2 linked regions of the Dyadobacter chenhuakuii genome follow. The main gene of each other region encodes a partner of the protein of the gene in region 2 in a complex. Links are inferred from orthologs where the notes say so. Each region holds a gene or a part of one and is shown on either strand. Other genes may lie near its edges.

What was found.
Region 1: the proteins of hslU (region 2) and hslV are in contact, whole or in part, in a solved structure (PDB 1G4A), measured with the Escherichia coli proteins. The link is inferred for Dyadobacter chenhuakuii from one-to-one orthologs.

The regions. Positions count from the first base shown.
Region 1 is NZ_CP098805.1:2,616,143-2,631,495, forward strand. The notes cover bases 1,402-4,219. They hold hslV (ATP-dependent protease subunit HslV), read left to right. Parts: upstream 1,402-2,449; coding sequence 2,450-2,989; downstream 2,990-4,219. Other genes in these bases: NFI80_RS10860 (pyruvate dehydrogenase complex dihydrolipoamide acetyltransferase), read left to right, coding at 1,402-1,841; NFI80_RS10865 (hypothetical protein), read left to right, coding at 1,875-2,348; dacB (D-alanyl-D-alanine carboxypeptidase/D-alanyl-D-alanine endopeptidase), read right to left, coding at 2,991-4,219. Also shown: more of NFI80_RS10860, read left to right, coding at 132-1,401; more of dacB, read right to left, coding at 4,220-4,463; NFI80_RS10880 (MBL fold metallo-hydrolase RNA specificity domain-containing protein), read left to right, coding at 4,584-6,008; NFI80_RS10885 (acetyl-CoA carboxylase carboxyltransferase subunit alpha), read left to right, coding at 6,043-6,996; NFI80_RS10890 (HAD family hydrolase), read left to right, coding at 7,005-7,640; NFI80_RS10895 (site-2 protease family protein), read left to right, coding at 7,630-8,832; NFI80_RS10900 (phosphotriesterase family protein), read left to right, coding at 9,220-10,257; NFI80_RS10905 (sensor histidine kinase), read right to left, coding at 10,280-11,575; NFI80_RS10910 (sigma-54-dependent transcriptional regulator), read right to left, coding at 11,572-12,945; NFI80_RS10915 (ABC transporter permease), read right to left, coding at 13,010-14,176; NFI80_RS10920 (ABC transporter permease), read right to left, coding at 14,194-15,353. UniProt on the Escherichia coli protein: Protease subunit of a proteasome-like degradation complex believed to be a general protein degrading machinery. The complex has been shown to be involved in the specific degradation of heat shock induced transcription factors such as RpoH and SulA.
Region 2 is NZ_CP098805.1:3,174,073-3,189,509, reverse strand. The notes cover bases 6,417-9,318. They hold hslU (ATP-dependent protease ATPase subunit HslU), read left to right. Parts: upstream 6,417-7,119; coding sequence 7,120-8,517; downstream 8,518-9,318. Other genes in these bases: NFI80_RS13140 (alpha/beta hydrolase), read right to left, coding at 8,611-9,318; NFI80_RS13150 (GH92 family glycosyl hydrolase), read right to left, coding at 6,417-6,897. In the rest of the region: NFI80_RS13170 (TonB-dependent siderophore receptor), read right to left, coding at 1-1,644; NFI80_RS13165 (c-type cytochrome), read right to left, coding at 1,838-2,245; NFI80_RS13160 (PQQ-dependent sugar dehydrogenase), read right to left, coding at 2,245-3,411; NFI80_RS13155 (aldo/keto reductase), read right to left, coding at 3,495-4,490; more of NFI80_RS13150, read right to left, coding at 4,615-6,416; more of NFI80_RS13140, read right to left, coding at 9,319-9,399; NFI80_RS13135 (dihydrofolate reductase), read right to left, coding at 9,441-9,938; tnpA (IS200/IS605 family transposase), read right to left, coding at 10,898-11,359; fmt (methionyl-tRNA formyltransferase), read right to left, coding at 11,405-12,325; transcription elongation factor GreA, read left to right, coding at 12,558-13,040; NFI80_RS13115 (hypothetical protein), read left to right, coding at 13,138-13,470; NFI80_RS13110 (M20/M25/M40 family metallo-hydrolase), read left to right, coding at 13,525-14,595; NFI80_RS13105 (PA0069 family radical SAM protein), read left to right, coding at 14,683-15,437. UniProt on the Escherichia coli protein: ATPase subunit of a proteasome-like degradation complex; this subunit has chaperone activity. The binding of ATP and its subsequent hydrolysis by HslU are essential for unfolding of protein substrates subsequently hydrolyzed by HslV.

The sequences.
Region 1 (15,353 bases), 560 kb from region 2 along the record:
CATAAATATTCAGCCGAGCGCTGTCCTGGTCAATTTTATGGCGTGAAAGGCAAGACCTATCCGCGTTTTGTTGTAATTTTGACTGAATTCAAATTTTTAGACCAAGAAACTAAAATACCTTAACAAGCGATATGGCAGAAGTAATTCGTATGCCCAAGATGAGCGACACCATGGAAGAAGGTGTTATCGCAGAATGGCACAAAAAAGTTGGCGATAAAATAAAATCAGGTGAAATTATTGCTGAGGTGGAAACTGACAAAGCAACTATGGATCTTGAGTCCTATTATGACGGCACTCTTCTATACATTGGTGTTAACAAGGGCGATGCGGTTCCGATAGACGGCATTATGGCGGTTGTTGGTTCCGAAGGCGAAGACTATAAGTCGTTGCTCGAAGGTGGAAGCACAAATGGTGCAGCGAAAGCAGAGGCAAGTGCAGAACCGGCCAAAGAAGAAGCAAAACCAGCCGCTGCCATTGAAACGGCGACGCCGGAACCTGCAAAGAAAGCAGCTCCTGCGGCCCCAGCTGAGAAAATCAACGCAGTCGTTGTCAGAATGCCGAAGATGAGCGACACGATGGAAGAGGGAACATTGGTAGGATGGCAGAAAAAGGTTGGAGATAAAGTAAAATCAGGTGACATCCTGGCCGAAGTTGAAACTGACAAGGCGACGATGGAGCTGGAAGCGTACGAAGACGGAACGCTGCTATATATCGGAATTAAAGACGGCGAATCTGTTCCTGTTGACGGCATTATCGCGGTTATCGGTGAAGAGGGCGCTAATGTAGAAGCATTGCTGGCCCGTGAAAACGGTGAAGGTGGTGCGGAAGTTGAAAACATTGATGCAACCGACGAAGGCAAAGCGGCTCCTGCTGCTGAGTCCGGTTCAAATGGCGTTGACAAAACGGTTTCTGTCGCTGATTCCGGTGACAGGATCAAGGCATCACCATTGGCTAAACGTCTGGCAGACGAAAAAGGAATTGATCTGAGCCAGGTTGGCGGCAGTGGCGACAACGGTCGCATCGTGAAACGCGATGTGGATGAGTTCAAACCTGCTGCGGCAGCCCCTGCTGCAAAAACAGAAGCGCCTGCTCAGGCGGCATCTGCGTCAGCTCCTGCTGCGAAATCTGAACAGTCTGCTGCAAGCGCCCCAGCAAATGGTGACTTCACAGATTCGCCTATCTCGCAAATGCGTAAAACCATCGCCCGCAGACTGAGCGACAGCTTGTTCACCGCGCCGCATTTCTATGTGACAATGGAAATCAACATGGATAAGGCCATGGCATTGCGTCCGCAACTGAACGAGGTGAGCCCTGCTAAGATCTCTTTCAATGATATGGTGATCAAAGCTTGCGCAGTGGCGTTGAAACAACATCCTGCCGTTAACTCAGCTTGGTTGGGAGACAAAATCAGAAGATACAATTACGTAAATATCGGTGTGGCCGTAGCGGTTGACGAAGGTCTCCTCGTTCCGGTGATCCGTGATGCCGACAAGAAAACATTGTCGACAATTTCCGGGGAAGTGAAAGATCTTGCCGGCAAAGCGAAAGACAAAAAGTTGCAGCCTAAGGACTGGGAAGGAAATACATTCTCGATCTCAAACCTGGGCATGTTCGGTGTAGATGAATTTACTGCGATCATTAACCCGCCGGATTCCTGCATCCTGGCCATCGGCGCGATCAAGAAAGTCGCAGCTTTCAAAGAAGATGGAACGGTCTATCCGCAAAACATCATGAAAGTAACCCTTTCTGCTGACCACCGCGTTGTAGACGGAGCATTAGGCGCTCAGTTCCTGCTAACAGTGAAAAAGCTGCTTGAAGAGCCGATGAGTATGTTGGTATAAAAGAGTTATTTATTATTCAAACAAAAACACACTATGAATGCAGACAGAAGATTAGATCAGTTGGAGCCGGTTATTTCTGAACTATTAATAAAGCAGGATAGAACAGATAAGAAAGTTGACAACCTTACTTTTATGGTGTCAAACATAACTGAGTTGGTTATTACGCAAAATGAGAACATTACATTTTTGCTTAAAAATCAGCTTCAAATGTCCGGAAGGATTGGTAATATTGAAATTAGACTGGATGGAATGGACTCGCAGTTTAAAGACGTGCTCTCAAACCAGGACTCGTTAAAAGCGGCTCAAAGTTTAATCTCCGAAAAACAGGAAGCAATGTTTATTACACAGGAATCAATGTCGGCTAAGCAGGATTTTTTGTCTAGAATGCAAGAGTCAATGTTGACCGAGCAACAGATGATATCCGCTAAACAGGATTTCCTATCGAGAATGCAGGAAACTATACTTGCTAAGCAGGATTTGATCCTTGACTTCATTAAAAAGGAGTAGATTTCAATTGTAATGATTTAATAAATGTACAAAGTGTCAGGTTTTCCGACCTGGCACTTTTGTTTTGTGAGGGGTTTTACGAATTAGTATAAAATCAATTTATGGAAAAAATACATGCTACCACCGTCTTGGGGGTGCTTCATAACGGAACGGTTTCCTTGGGCGCGGATGGCCAGGCTACAATGGGTAATACAGTTGCTAAAAGCAATGTGAAAAAGATCCGGACGCTCATGGGCGGCAAAATTCTTGTGGGCTTTGCGGGGTCCACAGCAGATGCTTTTACGCTTCTTGAAAAATTCGAAGAAAAGTTGAATGCATACGGCGGCAATATGAAACGCGCTGCAATAGAATTAGCAAAAGATTGGCGGACAGACCGTTACCTGCGCAAGTTGGAAGCCATGATGATCACAGCCAACAAGGAAGAAATCCTCGTGATCTCAGGAACTGGCGATGTGCTTGAACCAGAAAACGGCATTGCAGCCATCGGATCGGGCGGGAATTATGCGTTGTCAGCTGCACAAGCATTGAAAAAACATGCAGGACACCTTACTGCGGAAGAGATGGTGCGCGAAGGATTAACGGTTGCAGCAGACCTTTGCATTTATACAAATCACAACCTGGTAATCGAAAAAGTGCAGTAAGTTATAATTCAGCCATTAATGTCATGATTTTCACCAGTGAATCGGAAATCATGCGGTTGCTGCCCGGCATGTATTTGTGGGCAATGATTGAAAAGCTGAGCAACGAACCTGATTTGGACGTGACATAACCGGCATAAGCGCGGGTTCCTTCAATAGACCCGCTCTTAACATGCATATTCCCAGCGGCTTTCGTGCCCTTACCAAGGTTCCGGACGGTGCCATTCAAGCCGAGGACGGCAATGCTCTTGTAAAAATCATTGAAACTGGCATCCTTGTTGGCGACGTTCAGAATGTCTGTCAGGCTGTGGGTTGTGATGGAGCCGGACGGTGACAGGCCACTCCCGTCTTTGATATAAAATCCCCTCAAATCCGCTCCTTTACCCGACCAGTAAGCTGTTATGGCCTTGGCTGCATCATCAAATGCTGCATTTCCGGCAAGTCGTTTGCCGGCTTGCTTAAAAAGTGCGTCGGCGTACAAGTTAACGCTCCAAAAATTAGTTTGCTGGCAAAGATCTCGCAACGGCGGTGACTCGTATTTGTCCAGCACAACCTTCGGATTGGCAAACGCGGCAGGCATTCCGGGCTGCGGCACTTTGTTCTCTCCTATTCCGATGGCGGCGTTTAACAAACTATTTTTCAATGCAAAAGCCACATATTCAGCTGCATTGGGAATCGAACCTTTTACTGTAAACACTGCCGGGCCGGCAGGGATTGTGCCGGTAAGGACGACCTCATTGCCCAGCGGACTGCTGTAAACAATGGTCTTATCCCCAGAGCCTTTCTCACCCGTTGTTACCTTATTGACAAATGTCAGGTAAGGAATGGCTGGCTCGATACCAACAAATGTGGTGGGATCGCCAAAGTCCGCGCCGGGCTTGAATTTAATTTTGTACAAATTTTCGTTGAAATTCAATCCTGAAACACCTGCTCCGTAATAATTCCCCAAATCCCCCCAGATCCAGGTGCTGGCAACGGTTTCGGCATCGAAAAAGGAGGCGTCGGGAATGATACTGCCTTTGATATACCGGACGCCCGTTTTCTTAACCGCTGCAACCCAACGGGTAATGACCTCGTTTGCTGTGGGATACCCCTTGAAACGTTCACTTCCCAGCGACGGATCGCCGGTTCCGTGAATGTATACATTACCGATTAATGTGTCGTTTCTGATGATCCCGTCGTGTTCCAGAAATGTTTGAAATTTGAAATCACCACCAAAAACCGCCAGCGCTGTGGCTGTTGAGACTAATTTTAATGTGGAAGCGGATGGCAATGAGCGTTCGGTATTCAATGCGAAAACATTTGAGGCATCCTTTACTTTTTTTACACTCAGGGAAAGGGAACCGCTTCGCATCAATTCACTGTTTTCGAGTTCCAGCACGGCATCGCGGAGGTTATTGAGCGCGATACTGTCTATATTTTGAGCATTGGCATTTAAACAGAAAAAAAGAAAAAACAAAAACAGGCCGGATTTCATATTAGTTTAGCAGGGTGACTTTCGCACAGAAAGAGAAGATACCAAATCTAAACTAGTAAGTAATCTCCAAATCTCAGCCGGTTTTTGGTACTTTTGTAAGATACACCCCATTTCCAACGTATGAAATTGACATTTTGGGGAGCTGCGCAGCAGGTGACAGGTAGCATGTTTCTTTTAGAGACAGACGATTACCGAATTTTAATTGACTGCGGCTCTGACTTTGACTTAGACGAGATCGGTAGAAAAACCAGGTATGAGGAGCAAAAAAGTGTATTCCCATTTGATGCGAGTTTAATCAATACAGTACTTTTAACACACGCTCACATTGACCATTCGGGCAACATTCCGAATCTGTATAAATATGGATTTGAAGGAAGGGTTGTTTGTACTGAGCCTACCCTGGCGCTCACTTCACTGCTTTTAAGAGATGCCGCTAACCTGCATCAGAAACGCCTGAATGCCCGTATGAACGGTTCTTCCAAGAAAAGAGGCAAGAAAAAGAAGGAGGTTCCGATGGATTATTTCGTTGAAAAGAACGTAAATGAGGCATTGGACAACTTCGTGCCGGTCGCTTTCGGCCAGCGCTATCGCATTGCAGATAATGTAACCATCGTTTTCTACGCGGCCGGGCATTTGCTGGGCGCCGCGCATATTGTGCTCGAAGTTTATGAAGATGGCGAAAAAAAGCGAATCTGCTTTTCCGGGGACATCGGCCGGAGCAATTATCCGCTGCTAATTGATCCCCAGGAAATCCCGCAGGTTGATTATTTGATCTGCGAATCCACTTACGGAAACCGTCTGCATGAGGACCAGGGCTCGCCCGCGGAAGCGTTAGCAGATGTGATCAAACGAACTTGCATTGATATTCCGGGCAGGTTAATTATTCCTTCGTTCAGTGTGGGCCGCACGCAGGCGCTCCTTTACACATTGAATAAGATCTACATGGATCATTCATTTCCAAACTTAAAGGTGTTCTCAGACAGTCCGCTGGCGCATAGCAGCACGAAAGTGTACCAGCGCCACGTGCGTCTGCTGAATAAGGAAGCACGCACTTTTCAGGACGATAATGACATGCTCTTTGATTTTGACAACCTTATCTATCTCGAAAGCTCGGATGCCAGCAAGGCTGTTTCCAACTACAACGAACCCTGCATTATCATCTCGTCTTCGGGTATGGTCCAGGGCGGTCGTGTGGAGCAGCACGTGGAGGCTAATATTGGCAACCCTTATGCCACGATCCTGATGATCGGATATGCTTCTGAGGGAACATTGGGATGGCGGCTTCTGAATGGACAGGACACAATTTCAATTCGCGGAAAGCAGCTGCCCGTCTTGGCTAATATTGAAAAAATTGACGTATTTAGCGGCCACGGAGATCAGAATGATTTATTGAAATTCATCAAATTACAAGATCCGGAAAAGCTGAAAGGCATTTTTCTGGTACACGGAGAACAGCAAAGCATGGCTGATTTCCAAAGTAAAATTCAAGAAAACGGCTATAAATCGGTAGAAATACCATTGAGGGGACGCACTTACGAACTTTAAGCTGCCCCGCTGCCAGACAAACAAGAACCTGAATATGAGAACATACCTGGATTTCGAAAAACCTATGGCCGAGCTCGAACGCAAGCTCGAAGAAATGAAAACACTGGCGCAGAACAATAATGTGGATTTTTCCGGCGCCATTTCCTTATTGGAAAACAATATAACAGATCTTCGAAAGGAAATTTTTGAGAACCTTACACGCTGGCAGCGTGTGCAGCTCTCGCGCCATCCGGACCGTCCATATACGCTCGATTACATTGAGCTGATCTGCGACGAGTTCATCGAATTGCATGGTGACCGCCAGGTTCGGGATGATCCGGCTATTATTGGCGGGCTTGCCAATGTAGGCGGACAGTCTTTCATGCTCATAGGACAACAAAAAGGCCGGAATACAAAACAAAGGCAGCACCGGAACTTTGGTATGCCTAATCCCGAAGGCTATCGCAAGGCATTACGCCTGATGAAACTGGCTGAAAAATTCAACAAACCTATTATTACCCTTATCGACACTCCGGGCGCATTTCCAGGTATGGAGGCTGAGGAACGCGGTCAGGGCGAGGCCATTGCGCGCAACCTGAAAGAAATGTTCATGCTGAAAGTGCCGGTAATATGCATCGTGATTGGTGAAGGCGCTTCGGGCGGTGCGCTGGGAATTGCCATAGGCGACCGTGTTTTAATGTTGGAAAATACTTGGTACTCAGTGATTTCCCCTGAAAACTGTTCAGCAATCCTTTGGAGAAGCTGGGATTTCAAAGAACAGGCTGCCGAAGCGATGAAAATCACGGCTAAGGATATGAAAAAGAACGGGTTGATCGACGGCATTATTCCCGAACCATTGGGCGGAGCACATTTAGATCACCACTGGATGGCCGAGAAATTGAAAATGGTTATCCTGGAAAACATTAACGAACTCGCTGCGATTGAGCACCAGGACAGGATTGACCAACGCATTGAGAAATTCTGTGCAATGGGTGTAGTTGTTGAATAACCGGAACAATGAAGAATAGCAAGATAAAGAATATCATTTTTGACCTGGGCGACGTAATTCTGAACATTGACGTGCCCGTTGCGTCAAAATCATTTGCAGAACTAAGCGGCAGGGAACAAGCTGAAATCCTTGAACTATTCAGCAAAAATGCGCTTTTCCGGCAGTTTGAAACGGGCGAACTGGACGAAGCGGGTTTTCGCAATTATGTGCGGAAAATCCTGGAATTCTCCGATCTCTCCGACGAAGCCATTGATACAGCCTGGAACAGTCTCCTGCTGGATCTTCCTCCGGAGCGCGTGGAACTGCTTCAAAACCTATCAAAAAATTACCGGCTTTTCCTGCTGAGCAACACAAGCTCGATCCACATTACACAGGTTAACAAAATTCTGGAAGCATCAACCGGCGTTAAAAAGCTGGATGATCTTTTCGAAACTGTTTTCCTATCCTATGAAATGGGGTTAATGAAGCCAGACCCGCGGATTTATCAAAAAGTGTTGGAACAGGCAGGTCTTAAAGCAGAGGAGACCCTTTTCCTGGACGATAACCGCGACAACATTGAGGCCGCTTCGTTATTAGGAATTGACACCATTCACGTCCAGAAACCAGTAACCATTTTGGAATATCTTAAAGACTATGCAGTCTAACACACGCACTTACATCATTCAGGCCGTTCTTTTCATTCTGACGATCATTACCACCACAATGGCTGGCGCTGAATGGATTTACGGCAACATTTTTGCTTTCGTATACGACTTTGCCTACTTCCTGATGGGCAGCGGGGCTGAAAAGCCGGTCACCGATGAAACCGTTAAATTTCTCGGGTGGGCTGAATTTAAGCAGGGCTTCCAATTTTCAATCCCTTTTCTGGCGATCCTGACCATTCATGAGTTCGGCCATTATTTTGTTGCCAAAATGCATCGCGTAAAGGTTACGCTCCCCTATTACATTCCGCTTTGGTTTGGTATTTCAAACAGTATCGGAACCATGGGCGCATTTATTCGCATTAAATCCGTTGTCCGTTCGCGCTTAAAGTTCTTCGATATCGGCATAGCTGGTCCGCTGGCCGGTTTCATTGCTGCTTTGGTGGTTCTCTGGTATGGCTTTACCCATTTGCCACCGCCGGAATACATTTTTTCCATACATCCTGAATACGCGCGGTTTGGTTTGAGTTACCCGCAATTTGCTTATGAAAATGCCTCAGGTAACATTGCATTGGGCGATAACATTCTATTCTGGATGTTTAAAACCTACATTGCAGATCCGGCGCGCTTGCCGCATGCCTACGAAATGATCCATTATCCGTACATTTTCGCAGGATATCTTGCTCTTTTCTTTACATCCCTCAATCTTATTCCAATTGGTCAGCTGGATGGCGGGCACATTCTTTACGGCTTAATCGGCAAGAAAAAATTTGATATCGTTGCGCCGATCCTTTTCGGATTGTTCGCTTTTTATGCTGGTTTGGGTCTTTTTACGGCAGAGTCGTTTGCAACAGGAAGCAATGCTGTTTTCTACGAGCGTTTCTTCTATCTGGCCATCTACATTTATTTCCTATATATCTGTTTCAAAAGGGCCAGCGATAGTCCCATGACGGGCTTAATGCTAAGTTTGATTGTGGTAGTAGGGCAATTCGCCGTATCCTACATTCGGCCCGACTGGCAAGGTTCTACCGGTTTCTTGCCATTCATTTTCATCCTGGGCCGTTTCCTCGGCATCCGCCACCCCGACACCGACGAAAACGAACCCCTCGACGCCCCACGTATCATCCTGGGCATCTGCGCATTAATCATCTTCATCATCTCATTCAGCCCGACTCCGTTTATTTTGATTGAGTAATAAAGCGTTGGATCAGGGGAATCCCAACGAATGAAACATTGTGCAGTTCGTCACATCCCTCGGGGATTTGTGAAATGCCCACGAATAACATATAGCTACCAACATTGCATCGCTCCGCGATTTGGGCGGTTGCGCAATCCCGGAGGGATGAAATATCGGTAGCAACAACGATTGCGAACCGGAGGAAATCCCACGAGGGATGAAACATTGTGCAGTCCGTCACATCCCTCCGGGATTTGTAAATACTCACGAATAATATATTGCTACCAACATTGCATCGCTCCGCGATTTTGGGCGGTTGTGCAATCCCGGAGGGATGAAGTATCGGTAGCAAAACGAGGGACAATGCGCTTTCAAATGAAGGATCAAAATTGCAACTTCACACATATGAAATCAGTAAACATTAACCCAACCCCTATATTCTCCCGAAGGCAATTCGTTGCTGCTTGCGCCGGCGTGCCGTTTTTGGGGAAATTTACTTTTGATGAACCATTTACATATAGCGTTGCCGGAAAAATCAATGTTGCTGATCTTGGCCACACGCTTATTCATGAGCATGTTCTGGTCGATTTTATCGGGGCGGACAAGGTTACACCGGATCGATGGGATCATGACGAGGTCATCAACAAAGTCCTTCCCTATCTGCTTGAAATTAAGGAAAGGGGCATCAAGAGTCTGGTTGAATGTACGCCTGCTTACCTTGGACGGGACGTATTATTGCTGCAAAAATTATCTAAAAAATCTGGATTGAATGTCTTGACGAACACGGGTTACTATGGTGCTTCGGACAATAAATACTTACCCCGATTTGCTTTCACAGAAACCGCGGAACAACTTTCAAAGCGCTGGATTAACGAATTCCGGAACGGCATTGACGGTACGAACATTAAGCCGGGATTTATTAAAACCAGCGTTAATGCCGGCCAGCTTTCTGAACTTCACCAGAAACTGATCCGTGCAGCCGCACTTACTCATCTACAAACGGGATTAACGATCTGTTCTCATACGGGGCCAGCTCTCCCAGCTGCTCAGGAAATTGAAATATTGCAAAAAAATGGGGTTAGTCCGTCAGCTTTCGTCTGGGTTCACGCCAGCGGAAGCAATGAGGATTTTGAAAAAATTGCGAAAAGTGGTTGCTGGGTTAGTCTGGATGGCGTGAATGAAGATAATGTTGAGAAGATAGCTACGCTGATTTTATTTCTGAAAGCAAAGGGCTTTATAAAACAAATCCTCCTGTCACACGACGCGGGCTGGTATAAACCGGGCGAGCCAAATGGTGGAACATTCAGAGGTTATACCACCATTTCAGACAAGCTTTTACCTCTGTTGAAACAGAAAGGATTCAGCGAGTTCGATACAAAGCAGGTTATGCTCACTAATCCAGCCAATGCATTTACGATCCGTATCCGGAAGTCAAATGCATAAGCAGCATATTTCAACGGATTTCTCAGCCTTCAAATTCGATTCGAAAAGCCGTCCAGCCGTCTGCATTGGTATGTAATGAGAATGTGAATCCGTGGTTGATGAGGATTTCTCTGGCTAATGTGAGCCCTATGCCCTGGCCGTCGTGCTTGGTGCTGAAAAATGGGTTGAAAAGCTGGGCTCCTACTTCTGCTTCGATGGGGCTGCCGTTGTTTTTAATGGTCAGATTATTTTCGGAAACCTCGATTCGGATCTCATTGCCAGGTTTGCACGCCTCAATCGCATTTTTCAGAACATTGACAAGCACGTGCTCCATCTGGCCCACGTCGATTTTTTTAAAGATAACATTTGCCGGCAGTGATGTGTGAATTGAGACACCCCGGTGTGCGGCTGCCGGCTCCATGAAAATAGCTACGTCTTTGACAAATTTATTCAAATCCGTAGGAACCGGCGCGGGTGCTGGCAGCCGAACGACGTCTGCAAAGTTTCGCATGAATTTCGTTAGCCTCCGGTTGCGTTCAGAAGCAATGGTTAGCGCTTCTCGCAGTTCAATGTAAGAATCATCTGAAAGAATATTTGTGGTTGTCTGCAAAATGGAATCCGTGGCGCCTAATGTGTTGTTCACCTCGTGCGCCATCATGCGGATCACTTTGCCATATGCATTCTTTTCCGATTCAAGTATCTCATTAGTAAGCTCTTCGATCATCAGAAACGAGCGACGGAAGCCTTGATCCATGAAATGCGAGCGCTGAACTTTGAATGTTACCACACCATTAGTTTTCACAATTTTCGATTCCCCGTCCTGAATATGAGCCAGTTCAACCAGCAACGGGTGATTGGTTTCCTCCAATAACAGCCCTTTCAAACCTTCCGCTTCGTTTTTGAAATATTCATTTGCTTTGACATTGAACGAATCGATTTTTTCATCAAAATCGAGGATAATGATGGAAATAGGCGATGCGGCGATCAGTTTTTCGAGGAAAAAATGTTGCTCATGCAAGCGCGTCCGCTCCTCACGGAGCTGGTCGATCATAAGGTTATAAACTTCGATCAATGTATCCACTTCTCCTTTGCCGGTCGGGACGAATTTGATGGAAAAATCTTTGTCCTTAATGGCCTCAATTCCCGATTTCACAAATTGGATAGGTTGCATAAAATTCTGATAAATCTGAATGGAAACGATGGCAGAAAGCAACAGAAACACCTCAAAACCAATGAAAAGCAATTTGTCCTGATAGAGAATTTTGTAAACCAGGAAAACCAGGACAGTGTGCAATACCAATATGTAAAGAATGTATTTGGCCTTCGTTGATAATCTCATACGTCCTCGGATTCGTAGGAAATACCATATTTTTCCAATCTGCGATAGAGCGCAAACCGTGTGATTCCGAGCGATCTGGCCACTTTGCTCACTTTATTCTGGTGAAATTGCATGGCCTTGGTGATCATTTGATATTCCATTTCTTCCAACGTGATCGCGCCTACTTCTGGAAGGTTTTTCTGGGCAGACGGCTGTGTGCCGCCACTCAGATTACGCTGTAAATCTGCTATATCCAATGTATCCGAGCCGGAAAGCAACACCGTGCGTTCGACCAGGTTTTTCAACTGACGGATATTTCCCTGCAACTGCAATGTGCGGAGCCATTTCATTGCTGCCGGGCTTAGGCGCAGGTTGGGGCGTTGATAAATGGTTTTCAGGTTGTTAACAAAGAATTCAGACAGCAACGGAATGTCGTCCGGCCTTTCCCTAAGCGCTGGCAGCTTAACGGTGATCAGGTTAATGCGGTAATAAAGGTCTTCCCGGAATGTTCCTTGCGCGACCATTTCCTCCAAATTCCGGTTTGTAGCACAGATCACACGCACGTCCACCGTCCTGCTTTTACTGCTTCCCAGCGGCTCAAAAGTTCTTTCCTGCAACACACGCAGCAATTTTACCTGACTTGACAAATCCAGTTCCCCGATCTCATCCAAAAAGATCGATCCCTTATGCGCCAGTTCAAACCGGCCCAGGCGATCCGTTTTGGCATCCGTAAAAGCGCCACGAACGTGACCGAAAAGCTCGCTTTCAAACAATGTTGAAGAAATCCCGCCCAGATTCACCTTCACAAAGGGACGTGATTTTCGCTTGCTATTCATGTGAATTGCCTCGGCAATCAGTTCCTTTCCCGTGCCGCTTTCGCCCGTGATAAGCACCGCCGCATCTGTGGAAGCAACGCGGCCAACGGTTTCAAGAATATCAAGCAGTGTGGGATCCTGGCCTACAATGTTCTCGAAATGATACTGTTGTTCCAGTTTCTTTCTACTGCCTGAAAGTGGCAATGTTTGTGACAAATTCAGAATGGTCCGCACCGATTGCAGCACATGATCATTCTGCCAGGGCTTGGTAATGAAATCAATCGCACCTTCCTTCATTCCCCTCACAGCCAGATCAATAGTCCCCCATCCCGTAATCAAAATCACAGGAATGGCAGGGTAGCGCTTCTTAATTTGCTGCAAAAGCTGCATGCCCTCCTTCCCCGAAGTTTCAATCGAAAAGTTCAGGTCCAGCAGGATCAGCTCCGGCGTAACCGTCTTCAAAATATCGAAAGTCTCATCCGGCGACCCCACACCTCTAACCTCAAACCCCTCCTTTTTAAGCAGCAGGATCAAAGAAGTCCGTATCGCAAGATCATCATCGACAATTAGGAGCATATCACAATTTTACTTCGCAATCACTTTTCAACATTCAAACATTCAATCATTCCCATCTAAACCCTCACTCCTCATGCAACGCTATCGCAGGGTGGATCCGGGAGGCTTGCTTGCTGGGGAGCCAGGCGCAGAGGGTAACGATGATGTAAATTACGGCAATGGAGACGAAAATTGAAGTGATATAAATTTCACTGTCCAGATCAAACACATTCATCAGCGGGAACTGCACAGCGAAAAGTAACCCGATAATAAGACTGAAAGTCGCGATCACCCATATTTCTCCCAAAAACTGAATGGCCACTTTCCCCTCCGTGGCACCCATCGCCCTGCGAAGTCCGATCTCATTTTTCCTGCGTGAAATGTTAAGATTAAGTATCCCAAAAAGTCCCAGCGCTACATTAGTAAGCAAGAATGCGCTGATAATCAGAAAAATAAGCACTGGAACAAGCGTAAGGTTATGACGGTTTAGACGTGATTCTTTTAAATAACTCACTTCAATTCCCCAACCAGGCAGCATCATCGCAATGTCCTTCACAAGCTTGGCTTCAAAGTTTGCGTCCGTGCCGCGTTTGGTTTTAATCAATACATTGGAATTCCATACATCATCTTTGGCAAGCATTTCAAAAACGCCCGGATTGTCAGACATAAATTCGCCTTTGGCTTTGAATTTATCGATAACGCCGACCACTTTATAGGAGCTCTTATCGTCGATTTTGATCACCTTATTCAACGATGTTTCATTTAGAAAGAGCTTGTCTTCCAGCTTTTTATTAATCACAATCGGAATAAATTTCGCTACACGATCACCTTCCCGATACCAACGTCCTTTCAACAGTGGCAAATCGAGCGTTTTATTGAAGTCAGGGTCTGTATAGTAAAAATCCGCGCCGACCGTTACTTTATTATAAGTCATGGCACCACTAACCTGATTGGCTGAAAACGGCGTATTACTGCTCATTCTTGTAGCCGTTTCCACCTCTTTATAAGACCTGATCCGCTGCATAACGCTGGTAAGTTTGCGGGCGACTTCCACTGTATCCTGATTTTTGGCCAAGTCCACATTCCAGACCTGTTCATAGTTAAAACCAATGGGTTGCAAATAATTTCTGACATTAAAAACAATCAGCGAAAGCACTCCGAAAAGCACCAGAAAAGACGCCAGAATTTCGATAATAAGCAGGGAATGCGTGCCCTTTTTATTCCATATGAGCTTGAAAAGATGTTGAAGCATAATAGTCGATTTTAATGTTAAACTTTCAGCGCGTCTACGATTTTTAATCTTGACATCCTGAATGCGGGTAAAACGCCCGAAAGGAGTCCGAAAAACAGGCAGACAGCCAGGCTGATCACAAATACAGGCACATTGATCGTCAGGTCTGCGTAGGCGATCCAGCCGCTTGAATTAATGAAGTAAATGATCAGGTAAGAGAGCGCCAGCGCAAATGCACCGCCAATGAATGTGATGAAAATATTTTCAATGATAAACTGCCAGAGCAATGCCGCCGAAGGAGCACCAAATGCTTTTCTTACACCAATTTCAGAAGCCCTTTCCAAAATCCGGCTGACATTGACATTGACCAGATTAATGGCTGGCAAGCCCATAAACATTAAAACCACAAAACTCACCACCGTGTAAAACATGAACCGCTGCGTGCTGCTCCGGGCAAAAGTGTTGACAAAATGATCGAAATATTTGTCCGCTTTTACTTGCAAAACCGTCAGGTTTTTGTCGGTATGGATCTCCGAATACGGGATACGGGAAATATTGCTGTCAAATTCCGACTGGATTACCGGCATATCCGAAGCATCCTTCGCAGTAGCGATGGCAATGAAACTGCCTCTCAGTCCCTTGTTTTGATAATTGCTCTTGGGGGCCGTATAAGGGAAATAAATGTCCGAATAACTGTAAATACGCGTTGGCGGGCTGCCTTTAACCACACCGATCACACGATAATTGATATTCTCGATTTCAATGTTCTGTCCTACGACAGACTTCCCGCCGGTATCAAAATACTGGTCGCGCAAAGCATCCGTAATGACCGCCACGTGATCTGAATTTTTGATGTTATTATCATTATAAGGCTTCCCCTCCAGAAACCGAAAACCCATCACCTCCCAGAACTCAGCATCGGTATACTTGGTATTCAATTTGATCCTTTTCCCATTCACGTATGTATTTGAAAAGTTGAAATTGGACATAATAGCAACCTTATCAGCCGATTTCAGCGACTTCACATGCTTGGTCAAAAAATCGAAAGTTGCAGGTCCGGACGACATGGAAGTGCGCGCCGAATCGGTCTGGATAATGGTGGCAACATATAATGAGCGATCGCGGTTGACTTCCGGGTAATGTGTCCCGAACAAATGGTCCAGGAACGAAGTCAGCACCATTAACACCGTAAGTGTGA
Region 2 (15,437 bases):
TCCAACTCTCGGCGTGAAATGGCTGGCTTTATCCGGCGCACCGCCCCACGACGACTGGCTCACGTGCGTGTAACGCCCGGCCAATGTCAGCCTGATCTTGTTATCAATGAAACCAAGTTCATCCTGCAAGTAGATTCCAGTGTATTTCTGGTCCATGGTTCCACCACCGTTTACAGCTCTTGCTTCCAGGTTCAGCGAGCGGTCCCACACCGGGTAACCATTGTTGGGCGTTGAATAATATGGATTTTTTGGGTCAAACAGCGCGCCTAGTGTATCCAGCGCGTGCGTCTGCGACCAGTCTGCAAAATAGTTTTTTGTCCCAATGTCGATCCCGCCCAATATGCGGTGCTGCACGCCGCCGGTCGTTACCGAACCATTAATAAACGTTTGTGCAAGTGTCATTTCACTTTTTGCATCCCATATCCCCACGCTCCTTACCATTCGAGCATCCTCGCTGATGGAATCCGGCCACATGCTGGACCCTTTTTGATTATAGTTGAAATAACCGACTTGCGCTGTCAGCTTCCAGTCGCTGTTGATTTGGTGTTGCAGGTTTACAAAAAGGCTTTGATCTTTGATTTTCGTGGGATCCAGTCCCGGAGGCATAGCCGTGAAATTTCTTGGCAATGTCGCGTAACCGTCTGTCGTGAACGCGTAATAGGAGCCAACATCCGACATTTTTGCATATTGCATGGTGTATTCCGCCGTCAGTTTCGTCTTATCATCGATCTGGTAGGAAATGACCGGGGCAATGCTGTAACGGTTGTTATATTCGTAAGGGCGGTGCGAGTTTTTATTCTGTCCGGCCAGGTTCAGGCGGTAAAGCAGTTTTCCGCTTTTATCCAGTTTTCCGTCCAGGTCCAATGTTGCGCGGTAAAAGTCAAAGCTGCCCATTGTCAGCGACACTTCACCTTTTGTTTCACCAGTTGGTTTTTTGGTAACCACATTATAGAGGCCGCTAGGATCACCATTTGCCAGCATAAATCCAGCAGGGCCTTTTACAAATTCAATGTGGTCCACAAAGCTCATATCCTCGGTAAGCGGTCCCCAGAATGAGCTGACAACATTAAACCCATTGCGAAAAGCCTGGATCTGCGAGCCGCGCATGGTAATGTTGGCGTACAGATCGCCCCAGTGTTCCAGGCGGGTAGCACCGCTTACATTCCGGATCAAACCGTCGCTCATGCTGATGATCTGCTGATCGGCCAAAACTTTGGAGGTTACAACCTGTACATTCTGAGGTGTTTCCAAAATAGGAGTAAGCAATTTCAAGCTCGAAGAGACTTGGTCAGATTTGTAAGGGTTTCCACCTTTTACAATCACTTCCGACAGTTGGTTAGCACTTTCCGAAAGCGTGAATGCAACATTCACCGTTTCGCCGGCAACCACTTCCACCGATTTTTCCTGCGTTTCCAGTCCTACGAAGCTTAACAGCAGGGTATAATTGCCTGGTTTCACTCTTTCGATCACAAATTTTCCTTCTGCATCGGAAACGGAGCCTTTGGAACTTCCCTTAATGCCGACCGAAACCTGTTCCGCAGGTTGGCTGTCAGAGCTGAGTATCTGGCCTGTAATTCTGCCGTTTTGTGCGAATGCAGCAGTTGCACAAAGTATAAACAGGATAAAAGCGTAAAATCTTTGCATTGTATTTAAAATTGGTCTAAATAATATTTTGGCTGGCAAATATCGTTCGGCAATTTTTTCGAACCAAGCGTTTATTTAGATTTATTTCAAATAGTGAAGTTGGTGGCTATGTTGCAGGCATTTGGTTTTATATAAAAAGAAAAAAACAGGATCGTTTATGGCGATCCTGTTCTATATCAAGCTTTTGGTTAACTTATTTCTTCTCCTTGATTTCGTCAACCATTTTCTCCGTTATCATTTTCTTTTCGGACGAGTTGCCCCAGGTGTTCATAATGTAGTTCGTAACATCGGCAATTTCGTCATTGCCCAAACCCGGGTTCGGCATCATGTTATCATAGTCCACATCATTCACCTTAATCTTACCGATCAGCCCATATTTGATCGCTTTGATCGCCAGTTCCGGCGTTTTCATCAGATAATCCGATTTTGCCAAGGGCGGAAATGTGGCCGTTACGCCTTCGCCGGTGCCCATGTGGCAGCTTATGCAGTTTTCGGAATACACCATTTTACCCCGCTCAATGCTTTTGGCAAGCTCATCGTCCTGCGGCAACATGGCCGAGCAGAAAACCGCGACCGTTAGTAATGCGAAAACACTCTTCATTATGATTTTGGGCTGATGCGGACAACTTTGCCTGAATTTTCAAGCACCACATAAATATTACCGTCCCATGCCTGGCGCACATCCCGCACACGACCTATTTTATCAAAAATAATTTCGCGGCTGATCACTTTATTTCCTTTAACTACCAAATGTTGCAGATACATGAATTTGAGGGAGCCAACCAGCAGATCGCCATTCCAATCCTTGAATTTATCGCTCGTAACGAATGTCATTCCACAAGGCGCTATGGACGGTTTCCAATAAACAACCGGCTGTTCAAGACCTGCACGTGCGGTGTCTTTTGAAATAATGCTGTTATCATAATCGATCCCGAAAGTGATCAGCGGCCAGCCGTAATTTTTGCCTTTTTCAATGATATTAAGCTCGTCACCTCCCTGCGGACCGTGTTCATGCTCCCAAATCACGCCCGTAGTCGGGTGAATAACCATTCCTTGCGGGTTGCGGTGGCCGTAAGTCCAGATTTCGGGTCTTGCACCAGCCGTTTTTACGAAGGGATTGTCGGTGGGAATTTTGCCGTCTTCATGCAAGCGGATCACTTTGCCCTGATCTTTTCCAAGATCCTGCGCATTTTGTTTTTGTCCGCGCTCGCCCAGGGAAAGGAAAACGTAACCTTTTTTATCAAATACAATGCGTCCGCCATAGTGCGGGCTTCCCTTCACATTCGGGATGGCCTTGAACAATGGCTGGATGTCGGTTAATGCATGGTCTTTCAATTTTGCACGCATCAAGGCAGTGTTGGCGCCGCCGTCTTCACCTTCTTCACCCGCTGCTTTTGGGGAAGAATAGCTGATGTAAATCCAGCCATTGGTTTTGTAATCCGGATGCAATGCAACGTCCAGCAAGCCGCCTTGTCCTTTGTAAAAGACTTCGGGAACGCCTGTGATTTCCTGGGGATCAAGCTTTCCACCTGTTACCAGCCGCAATTTTCCGCCGCGCTCAGTAACCAGCATATCGCCGTTTGGCAACAATGCTGAGGCCCATGGCATGGTAAGTCCTGATGCAACCGTGTCGACTTTCAGGTTAGCTTCCGAAAGTTTGCCGGGTTCAAGACCGCTGTTACTCATTAATCCGATTGAGGCGGTAAGCAGTAAACCTCCCAATGCGACGGGAAGATATTTTTTAAGGAAAGGAATGTTTTTGTTCATAATGTTGGATAAATATGCCTGATTTTGATTCGTGGTGAACATGTCAAAGATAGCGAAAAGAAAGGCCTTCCGGCCTTCCCTCCTTATTTAACTAATTGGAGTTTATCCAATTCTGTCGTGATCGTATTGATCTCTTCCGCACTCAGCAAAATGTCGATCGCAGCCGCATTCTGCAATGCCTGAGTGGCATCCCGCGCACCAACGAGCGCAATGCTGATGCCCGGCTGTTCTACCGTCCATCGCAGCACAAGCTGGCCAAGTGTTGCGTTTTTTGTTTCGGCAATGGGCTTGATCTTATCCAGGAATGCATTGACGCGTTCCAGGTTTTCATCTTTATAAAAATGAATGGAAGCCCGGTGATCGTCCGCAGCGAATTTGTGGCCCGGCTTCATTTTTCCGGTTAATAATCCGCGTTCCAAAGGACTGTAAGCCAATATGGATTTGTTGTTTTCAATGCAGTAAGGCACCAATTCTTTCTCAATTTCACGCTTCACCATGCTGTACGGAACCTGGTCCGAAACGAGATCAATGTATTGCGCTGCTTCGCGCATGAGTGCTGCGTCATAATTACAAACGCCCGCATGCCGCACTTTGCCTTGCTGGATGAGCTGAGAAACAGCTTCCATAGTTTCCTCGATCGGCGTGGTCTTGTCGTGCCAGTGGATTTGATAAAGGTCAATGTAATCCGTTCCGAGGCGTTTCAGGCTGTCTTCACATTCCTTGACAATGCTGTCTTTGGCTGCATATTTATAAATGTCGATGTCCTCACCTGCATTGTTTTTGCTATGCATGGCAAAATCCCCTTTCGTAAGATCCCAGCGCATCCCGTATTTGGTCAGGATCTGAACTTTGTCCCTGGGCAGGTCTTTAATTGCCTCACCAACAATTTCTTCACTTAATCCCTGCCCGTAAACAGGCGCCGTATCTATGGAGGTAACCCCGGCATGGTATGAAGCCTGGATGGCCTTTACAGCTTCGCTTCGCTCGGTTCCGCCCCACATCCAGCCGCCGGCTGCCCAGGCACCAAAAGTGATCACCGAAACTTCCAGGTCAGAGTTTCCTAGTTTCCTGTATTGCATTGTTAATTGATTTAGTTTTTTGGTTTGTGTCAAATAATTATTCCACTTCCCGGCTTGCCAGACCTAAAAAGTGGAATAATTGGAAATTGTCCTGGTGCATGACCAGATTATAAAGCAATAACTTCTATTTGGTCAGCGAAAATGGCGCTGCATCCGCGGCTACGCCCCAGGTTTTGGAAGGCTGAGCGCCCATATTGAACTGAACCGTTCCGCCTTTTTGAATGTCGGCATGTTCCAGGAATGTCTTGCCATATGTTTTACCATTCAGCGAAGCGCCCTGAATGTACAAATTGGCATCATTCGATGCCGGAGCCTGGACTATGAATTTCTTACCGTCTTCCATCGTCAATGTGGCTTTTTTGAAAAGCGGCGAGCCGATCACATACTGCGTTGTTCCGGGTGTTACCGGATAAAAGCCCAGGGAAGAGAACACATACCAGGCCGAAGTCTGGCCATTGTCTTCATCCCCGCAGTAACCGTCCGGCGCTGCCTGATAAAGCTTGTTCATCACCTGGCGCAGCCAATATTGAGCCTTATAAGGTGCTCCTGCATAGTTATAAAGGTAAATCATATGCTGGATCGGCTGGTTTCCATGCGCGTAATTACCCATGTTCATGATCTGCATTTCGCGGATTTCGTGAATGGGGAATCCGTAATAACTATCGTCAAAAATAGGGGGCAATGTAAAAACCGTATCCAGTTTCTGAACAAAAGCTTCTCTGCCGCCAACCAAACCAATTAAGCCCTTAACATCCTGAAAAACAGACCAGGTGTAGTGAATGCTGTTCCCTTCGGTGAATGCATCGCCCCATTTGAACGGGTTAAATGGCTTTTGAAATTGTCCGTCCTTCATTTTTCCGCGCATCCATTTCGTTTCAGGATCAAATACATTGCGGTAATTCTGGCTTCTTTTCAGAAATAGATCAACTTCTTTCTGAGGCTTTTTCAAAGCTGTTCCCAATTGGGCTATACAAAAATCTGCATAAGCATATTCCAGCGTACGCGCTACGTTCTCATTCACTTTTACGTCGTAAGGCACATAACCGAGTTCGTTATAATATTCATGACCGAAACGGCCCACTGAACTCACCGGGCCAGCATTCTCGGTGTTTTTGATTACGGCTTCGTACAGCTTATTAATGTCATAACCGCGGATTCCCTTAATGTAGGAATCTGCGATCAACGATGCAGAATTGGAACCGATCATACAATCGCGGTGGCCTGGGCTTGCCCATTCCGGCAGGTAACCGCTTTCGTCATAAGCGTTGGCCAAACCTTCCATAATGTGCGCATTGAGCGTTGGGTACATTAATGTGAAGAATGGGAAAACCGCCCGGAATGTATCCCAGAAGCCGTTATCCGTAAACATATAACCTGGCTTCACCTCGCCGCTGTACGGGCTGTAATGTACGATCTTGTTGGCTTTATCAAACTCATAAAACTTCCTTGGGAACAAAAGCACACGATACAGGCACGAATAGAAAGTGCGGATCTGGTCTTTGTTATCACCCTCCACCTGTATACGCGACAGCTCCGCGTTCCACGCCTTGCGCCCTTTTTCTTTGGTGGCCTCAAAGTTGTCACCCGCAATCTCGCGCTGCAAATTAAGCTCCGCCTGCTCCGGACTGATGAACGAAGAAGCTACCTTCAGTCCAACTTGTTCGCCTTTTTTTGTTTTGAAACCAACAACCGCACCCACGTGGCCCGCTTTCAGTTCCAAAGTGTCTTTGGCCAATGTCTTGCCATGAAATGCCGAGGAAAATGTAAATGCTTTGTCAAAAACGACCACAAAATAGTTTTTGAAGTTAGCCGGCACGCCTCCGCTGTTTTTGGTGGTGTAACCAATGATCTTGCGTTCAGCAGGGATGATTTTAATGTAAGAACCCCTGTCAAATGCATCGATCAGCACAAATGAGCTGTCGGCTTGTGGAAAGGTAAAACGGAATTGCGCCGCTCTTTCCGTGGGCGCGATCTCTGTCGTTACGTCGTGATCGGCCAGGTAAACCTTATAGTAATGGGGCTTTGCCACTTCGGCCTTGTGAGAAAACCAGCTTGCGCGGCTTTCCTCGTCAATTTTCAGCTTTCCCGTAACAGGCATGATCGAAAACTGGCCGTAATCATTGATCCAGGGACTTGGCTGGTGGGTTTGTTTGAAACCGCGGATCTTCTCTGCGTCATACATATACGCCCAACCATCACCCATTTTGCCCGTTTGCGGCATCCAGAAATTCATTCCCCAGGGCAGGGCTATGGCAGGATAGGTGTTACCGGACGAAAGGCTGAATTTGGACTGCGTTCCCATCAGCGGGTTCACCAGGTCCACGGGATTGTTATCAGCCGAAGTCTGCGCGAAAAGGAGGGGAGTGCTTGCAACCAGAATGTAAAGGGCTTGCAGGATTTTTTTCATATTATAAACAAATCTTTTTACAGAAACTTGAAGAGAAAACAAAGGTAATGGAAGGCTATGTACAAAATGTAAACGCGTAAAAGATTTCCCGAAACACGCCAGCATGACATTTTGTACCGGCATAGTTCTTTTCATCAATCTGGAAAAGCATGGCCTCTTTTTTCGGAAAACATGGCCATTTTTGAGTAAAACCAATAATAATACCTATCGATATTAAATCACATGACTGAACACTTAAATCGCCTAACCCCGCGTCAGATCGTTTTCGAGCTTGACCAATACATCATCGGACAAAATGACGCGAAGCGCAATGTTGCGATCGCATTGAGGAACCGTTGGAGGCGAATGAATAGTCCCGAGGATATACAAAAGGAAATTATTCCCAACAATATATTAATGATCGGCGCAACGGGTGTGGGCAAAACAGAGATTGCACGCCGCCTTGCCAAAATTGCAGATGCGCCATTTGTGAAAGTGGAAGCATCGAAATTTACCGAAGTAGGTTACGTAGGCCGGGACGTGGAAAGCATGGTCCGTGACCTGGTGGAGCAGGCTGTGGGCATGGTGCGGACGCAGAAAAAAGAAGAAGTAAAGCTCAAAGCCGAGCAGGCTGTGGAGGACATTATCCTTGATGCACTGATCCCGCCCGTTCATGGTTCGAGTTCAGTTAAAATCCAACCGGACAATAACACGTCCGAAGTAATGCCCGAGAACGATGCTGAGCTTAACCAGCGGACCAGGGAACGTTTCCGGGAAAAGATCCGCAACGGCGAGCTCGACAGCCGGAAGATCGACATTGAAGTGCAGCAAAACCAGGCGCCTAATGTAGGCATGATCGGCGGCGCAATGGACGATGTTTCTATGATGAACATTCAGGAAATGATCGGTAACATGATGCCGCGCCGAGGCAAAAAACGCAAAGTGACCGTCGAAGAAGCCAGAAAAATCCTTTTGGACGAAGAAGCTTCCAAGCTGATCGATATGGATGAGGTGAAAATGGAGGCGATCAAGAAAGCGGAGAACCTGGGGATTATTTTTATAGATGAAATTGATAAAGTAGCATCCAGCAGATCGGGCGGAGGCGGCGGCCCGGATGTAAGCCGCGAAGGCGTTCAGCGCGACTTGCTTCCGATCGTAGAAGGAAGTGCCGTAAATACGAAACACGGCGTGATCAACACGGACCACATTCTGTTCGTTGCAGCCGGTGCATTCCACGTTGCAAAGCCTTCGGACCTTATTCCTGAATTGCAAGGACGTTTCCCCATCCGCGTGGAACTGAACAGCCTTACCGAAGCCGATTTTTACCAAATCCTGAAAACCCCGAAAAACGCCCTTACCAAACAGTATGTGGCCATGATGGAGTCAGAAGGCGTTGAATTGGAGTTTGAGGATAGCGCATTGAAAGAGATCGCGAGGATCGCTTTTGAAGTGAACAGCGAGGTTGAAAACATTGGCGCGCGTCGTTTGCAAACTGTAATGAGCTTGTTACTCAATGATTTCATGTTCGACATTCCGGACGTTATCGGCGCCGATTCACACATTGTTGTGACAGCGGAACTGGTTTCAGAAAAGCTTTCTGCCCTGGTGAAGAACAGGGACCTTAGCCAATATATCTTATAATAGCTTATTGACAAATGAAAAAGGGAGAGCTGGGCAATGCGCCGCTCTCCCTTTTCTATATTAATGCGATCAAAATCAATGTGATCAAGGGTTTTATTCTTCAAAAAACAGCCATCTCAAAGCCTTAGGGAATTCTTTGCTCCATTGTTTTTCCTCATGCTCTCCCTCAGGATCGACCGAACTTTTAATTTTTACACGCTTATAACCAAAGCCTTGGTTTTCAAGCGTCTTATGTAATTTTTCAAAGTTGGGTAACATATTAGCGCCTTCCTTGCCACCGGCGTATAAGTAAATCCGTGTTTCAAACGGCTCGAAAAAGTGAATGGCATCGAAATAAACCTTCTGCGAAATCCATAGCGACGGCGAAAAGATCATCAGGCGTCCGAAAACGTGCGGGAACATCAGCGCCGCATAAATGCTGAGCAATCCGCCCACCGAACTTCCACCCATGCCCGTGTTCAAGCGCTCGGGCTTGGTGCGGTAATGGGCATCTACGTGTGGTTTAAGCGTTTCAGCAACAAAGCGCAAAAATAAAGAGCCAAGTCCTTTTCCCAGGCGCGGGTTGTCGTAAGGAGAAAATTCATTGATGCGTTCTTCATCCCCATGGTCAATCGCCACGATAATTACGCCTGCTTTATTTTCCCTGGCCAGTTCAGCCAGGCTTTTATCGATTTCCCAGTTGCCGTAAGGCGAGCCTTCACCAAAAAGGTTCTGCGCATCCGTCATATATAGGACCGGATAACGCTGCTCCTGGTTTTCGTAGTAATCGTGGGGAAGCAAAACGTGAACACGCCGCTTTTTTTTGAGCTGAGGAATTTCAAATGTCTCCGAAAGCACCTCAATAATAGGTGATAGTGCTGTTTTTTCTTCTAAAACTTGCATTGCGCTGATAATCACTGTGGGTTATGCCCCAAAGGTACTTATTAAAATTTTTGTTTAATGTAATTTACAAATTCAAATTTCCATTTATGCCGCTCATCTGCCTCACGCACAATCCGCTCCGTTTCTTTCCACGCGCCCGGATCGGTGATTTCAAAGTAAGTGTCTCCATCGATAATTGTTTTGACTTCGGTTACATATAGCCGGTCTGCAAGCGGCATCGACTGCTTATAAATTTCGCCCCCGCCGATCACGAATGCTTCCGATTCTTCCAGGCTCCTGGCAACATCCAGCGCCTCATCCAGCGAATGCGCAACCAGAATGCCTTCCGCATTAAAATCCTTCTGGCTCGTGATCACAATAGAAGTCCGCCCGGGCAAAGGTTTGCCAATGGATTCAAATGTCTTCCGTCCCATGATCATCGGATGCCCCAACGTGAGCTGCTTGAACCGTTTCAAATCATCCGGCAACCGCCAGAGAAGTTGATTATCCTTTCCTATAACGCCGTTTTCCGATACGGCTACGATGATTGAAATTTGCATTTTAATTAAGAATATGAATGTATAAAACGGTCAAAAGGATATTAAGGGAGCAACAAAGATAACATTGACGCAACGTCGGAATCCCAAAGGAATGAGATATCGGTAGAAAAACGCCCAAAAAATGCATCAGCAAAATCCCGGAGGGAAGTAATATCGGTAGCAACGAAATTTGTGAATCGAATGAAAATCCCGAAGGGATGCAATATCGATAGCAATCAATATGTGAATCGAACGTAAATCCCGGAGGGATGTAATATCGGTAGCAACGAAATATGCGTATCGCATGAAAATCCCGGAGGGGGATGCAATATCGGTAGCAATCAAATATGCGTATCGCACGTAAATCCCGGAGGGATGCAATATCGGTAGCAATCAAATATGTGTGTAGAATGTAAATCCCGGAGGGATGCAATATCGGTAGCAATCAAATATGTGCATCGACGTAAATCCCGGCGGGATGCAACATCGGTAGCAATCAAATATGCGTATCGCACGTAAATCCCGGAGGGATGCAATATCGGTAGCAACGAAATTTGTGGATCGAATGAAAATCCCGGAGGGATGCAATATCAGAAGCAACGAAATATGCGTATCGCATGTAAATCCCGGAGGGATGCAATATCGGTAGCAACGAAATATGCGTATCGCATGAAAATCCCGGAGGGATGTAACATAGAGTGTCCCGTGACATCCCTCCGGGATTTATTTTTTCGTATAAATTATTTTGCTACCGATATTACATCCCTCCGGGATTTATTATTTCCGTCCTAACTATTTTGCTACCGATATTATATCCCTCTGGGATTGCCTATTGTTGATGATCGTTTCTACCAATATTGCATCCCTCCGGGATTGCCTTAATGTTGATGACCGCTGCTGCTACCGATATTATATCCCTCCGGGATTGGGCTGGTAATTGCTTTTCTGCCAAAAATCTATCTCTCCGGGGTTGCCTATTGTCATTCCGGGGCTTTGAAAATGTATTCTTCCTTGTAATCCACTCCGAATTTTTCCAACATCAACTTATACTCGTCAAGAAAACTCATCTTCCGGTGGTGCTCTTTTTGATTTAAAATGTACTGGATAACGGAGTCTACGCTGGACTTGCTATATGAGAAAACACCATATCCTGCCTGCCATTCGAATCTCGTTTTGCAAAACCTGTTGTTATTAATCCATTGCGACGAGTCGGCTTTGACGTCCTGCATGAATGCTGCGATGGATTGCGTAGTCTGAAATCCTATCAGCATGTGCACATGGTCTTCAGTGCCATTGATTGCAAGCATTTTATGCGTATTCTTTCTGGTGATGCCGGTAATGTATTTGTGCAAATCAGCTTCCCAGGAAGTATGGATAAGAGATGCCCGGAATTTGGGTGTAAAAACGAAATGTAAATGAACTTGTGAAAAAGTGTCCGCCATTTTGATAAAGTTATAGTGTGTAATGAATGCTTGGAGACTGCTTATTCAAAGCCTGTTTCCCCTTAAAAAATCCCCGATCTCCATTCGTTTCTTTCCTTCCAGTTGCAAAACTTCGATGGATAGCCAGCCGTCGCCTGTCTTGAAGTAAAGATAGGATTTGCTGTCTGTCCGGAACTGGCCTGGGGTGTCGTTGGCTTCAAACTCGACGATGCTCGATTTGAAGATTTTGCACGACAGTCCGTTAAGGGTTGTCCAGGCGGCGGGGTAGGGAGAAAGGCCGCGAATGAAGTTATGGATTGCTGATGCGGGTTTTTGCCAGTCGATTTCGCAGGTCTCCCGGAAAATTTTGGGGGCGGTGCGGATTTCGGCGGGCTCTTCCTGCGGTTCCTGCGGATAATTGCCTGCCTCGATCGCTCTTACAGTCTTTACAACTAGTCTCGCGCCTTTTTCCATCAATCGTTCATATAAAGAGCCCGCGTCATCTTCCCGGTGGATGGGTTCCTTGTCCTGGAAAATAATCTTTCCGGTATCAATGTCTTTTTCAATAAAGAATGTTGTGACGCCGGTTTCGGTTTCCCCGTTGATGACGGCCCAGTTAATGGGCGCCGCGCCGCGATATTGCGGGAGGAGTGAACTGTGTAAATTGAATGTTCCTTTCGGTGGCATGCTCCATACGACTTCGGGCAGCATGCGGAATGCGACCACGACCTGCAAGTCTGCTTTATAGGACCTGAGCTCTTCTAGAAACTCAGGATTTTTCAATTTTTCGGGTTGTAAAACGGGAATGCCCTGCGCTTCTGCGTATAGCTTAACAGGCGATGCGGTTTGCTTCTGTCCGCGGCCTGCGGGCTTGTCGGGAACAGTTATGACAGCCACAACATTAGAATTGCTTTCGACCAGACTTTTTAAACTCGGGACCGCAAATTCGGGCGTTCCCATGAAAATTATTCTTAACGGGGTTGACATAGTTTGTTACCGCTTTTGGATAAAAAATGGTGATACCATTTACAAATATTGTTATTTTTGTCGTTCTTAACAGAAAATTATGATACAGACGAAATCATATACGAACCGAAAAGATAAGGTTTTCTAGCCTTCTACTACGAGTGTTGTAACTCTTGTAGAGCGGTCTTAGAGCCGTTCTTTTTTTTTATTCAAACTTTCAAAAATTTAAAGGATTGTAAACCAATTTAAGGTCATGGCTAAAATTTCATACTATACGGAAGAAGGATTAAATAAGCTGAGGAATGAGCTGAATGATATGAAAACAAAAGGCCGCACGGAGATTGCAAAACAGATTGCAGAAGCGCGGGATAAGGGCGATTTGAGCGAGAATGCAGAATATGACGCGGCGAAGGATGCGCAGGGAATGCATGAAATGAAAATTGCCAAGCTTGAAGAGATCATGTCCAATGCGCGGGTGATCGATGAATCATCGATTGACACTTCGCAGGTTGCGGTGCTTTCCAAAGTGAAGATCAAAAACCGGAAAAATGGAATGGAAGTGACATATACTTTGGTTTCAGAAGAAGAGGCGGACCTGAAAACAGGCAAGATCTCCGTGGGATCGCCGATCGGGAAAGGTTTGCTGGGTAAAAAAGTAGGAGATACAACGGAAATTAAGGTCCCTGCGGGATTGATGGAATTTGAAGTCCTGGATATCAGCAGGTTCAGCGAGTAATTTCATAAGACATAAATAGGATGTTGGATTGGAGAATGTTGGATCATTCGCAATCCAACATTTTTGTTTTAAATTGGTTTGGATCACGGTCGCCGCTATGAAATTCAAAGGATTTTTATTGAATGTTTCTTTCCTTTGGGTGGAGGGTATGGCGTTGTTTCCATTCATTTTGGTTAAAAGAAAACCATGCAGCCGCTTCCTGATCAACCACGAGCGAATCCATTTGCGGCAACAGCTTGAATTGGGTTTGATTCTCTTTTATATTTGGTATTTTGCCGAATATTTAGTCCGCCTGATCCAGTACAAAAAGCATTATCTCGCCTATCTCCACATTTCTTTCGAGCGGGAGGCATATCAGCATCAGGCCGATCTGGATTATCTTAAAAAAAGACGGTTATGGGCTTTCTGGGGCTATTTGAAACAACATTAAGCGCTGATTAAGGCGTTGTTTAACAGCATTTTTTAGTAAGTAATTTTGATAAATATGTCAGACCAAAGCAGAGAGTTTCTTTATAAATACCTGAACAATGCATCGCCGACCGGCTTCGAAGCAAGTGGTCAGCAGATATGGCTGGATTACATCAAGCCTTACATTGAAGACACCATTGTGGACGTCTACGGAACGGCTGTGGGCGTGATCGGCGGAGGCCAGGACTACAAAGTTGTAATCGAAGCACATTCGGATGAGATTTCGTGGTTTGTGAACTACATTACAGATGACGGTTACATTCATGTGCGCCGCAACGGAGGCTCGGATGCGATCATTGCACCTTCCATGCGCGTGAATTTGCACACGGCAAAAGGCGTTGTAAAAGGAGTTTTCGGCTGGCCTGCGATACACGTCAGGGACGTCGCCAAGGATGCCGTTCCCAAAGTGCATGAATTGTTCATCGACGTGGGCGCCTCCAAAAAGGACGAAGTTTTCGAAATGGGCATTCACGTGGGAACGGTTGCCACGTTTGCAGACGGGCTGGATGAATTGAATGACAAATATTACCTGGGACGCGCACTGGACAACAGAATGGGCGGTTTCATGATAGCCGAAGTGGCGCGGATGCTGCATGAGAATAATGTTCGACTGCCCTTTACATTATATGTGGTGAATGCCGTGCAGGAAGAGATCGGATTACGCGGAGCGGAAATGATCGCGCGGCGTTTAAAGCCCAATCTGGCCATCGTTACAGATGTAACGCACGACACGCAGTCGCCCATGTACAACAAGAAGGAGCAGGGCGATCTGAAAAGCGGTGGCGGGCCGGTAATCTGCTACGGACCTGCTGTGCAGAACAATGTGCGCGATATGCTGATCCGCATTGCCGACGAGAAAAAGATCCCGTTCCAGCGCCAGGCAGTAAGCCGTTCGACAGGAACCGATACGGATTCATTTGCCTACTCAACCGAAGGCATCGCCTCGGCGTTGATATCACTTCCGCTGAAATACATGCACACCACCGTGGAAATGGTTCACAAAGAGGACGTTCAGAATGTAATCCAACTCATGTACGACGTATTGCTGTCGCTAAAAGGCGACGAGGACTTTCGTTATATAAAATAATGATTGAATGACTGAATGACTGAATATTAAACATTCAGTCATTCAATCATTCAGTCATTCAAAATTACACTTCATCATCAACCAAACATGGACAACAGGGCTAGGGGCCGGGGGGCTGCTATTAACACCCATAACAAATTTTTTAAGCATGAAATAGAATACATATCGGAGGATTGGCAGCAGTGGGAAGAACCGGCGGTGAACCCGAAAACGCAGTTTATCGAAGAGCATTCCAAAACATTGCTCAGCGTTACGGATAGCCCGGATCTGGGTCATTTTCATTCCATTAATCCTTACCGGGGCTGCGAACACGGATGTATTTATTGCTACGCACGCAATTCCCACGAATACTGGGGCTATTCTGCCGGGCTGGATTTCGAAACGAAGATCATTGTTAAGAAAAACGCCCCTCAGTTGCTTGAAAAGCTTTTCAATTCGAAAAATTGGGAGCCTAAGGTCATTCATTTTTCAGGAAACACGGATTGCTACCAGCCTGGCGAGAAAAAATATCGCTTAACCAGGCAAATGCTGGAAATCTGCCTCAGATATCGCAATCCGGTGAGTGTTTTGACCAAAAATGCTTTGGTACTCAGGGATTTGGACGTGTTGGAAAAGCTGGCAAAGCTGAACCTGGTACACGGCGCAATTTCCATCACATCATTAAATGAAGATTTGCGCAGCGCATTGGAACCGAGGACTGTGACGGGAAAACGCAGGTTACAGGTTGTGAAGGCCCTGCACGAAGCGGGTGTGCCAATGGGCGTAATGACCGCGCCGATCATTCCGGGATTAAATGATCACGAAATTCCTGCAATTGTGCAGGCGGCTGCTGAAAACGGCGC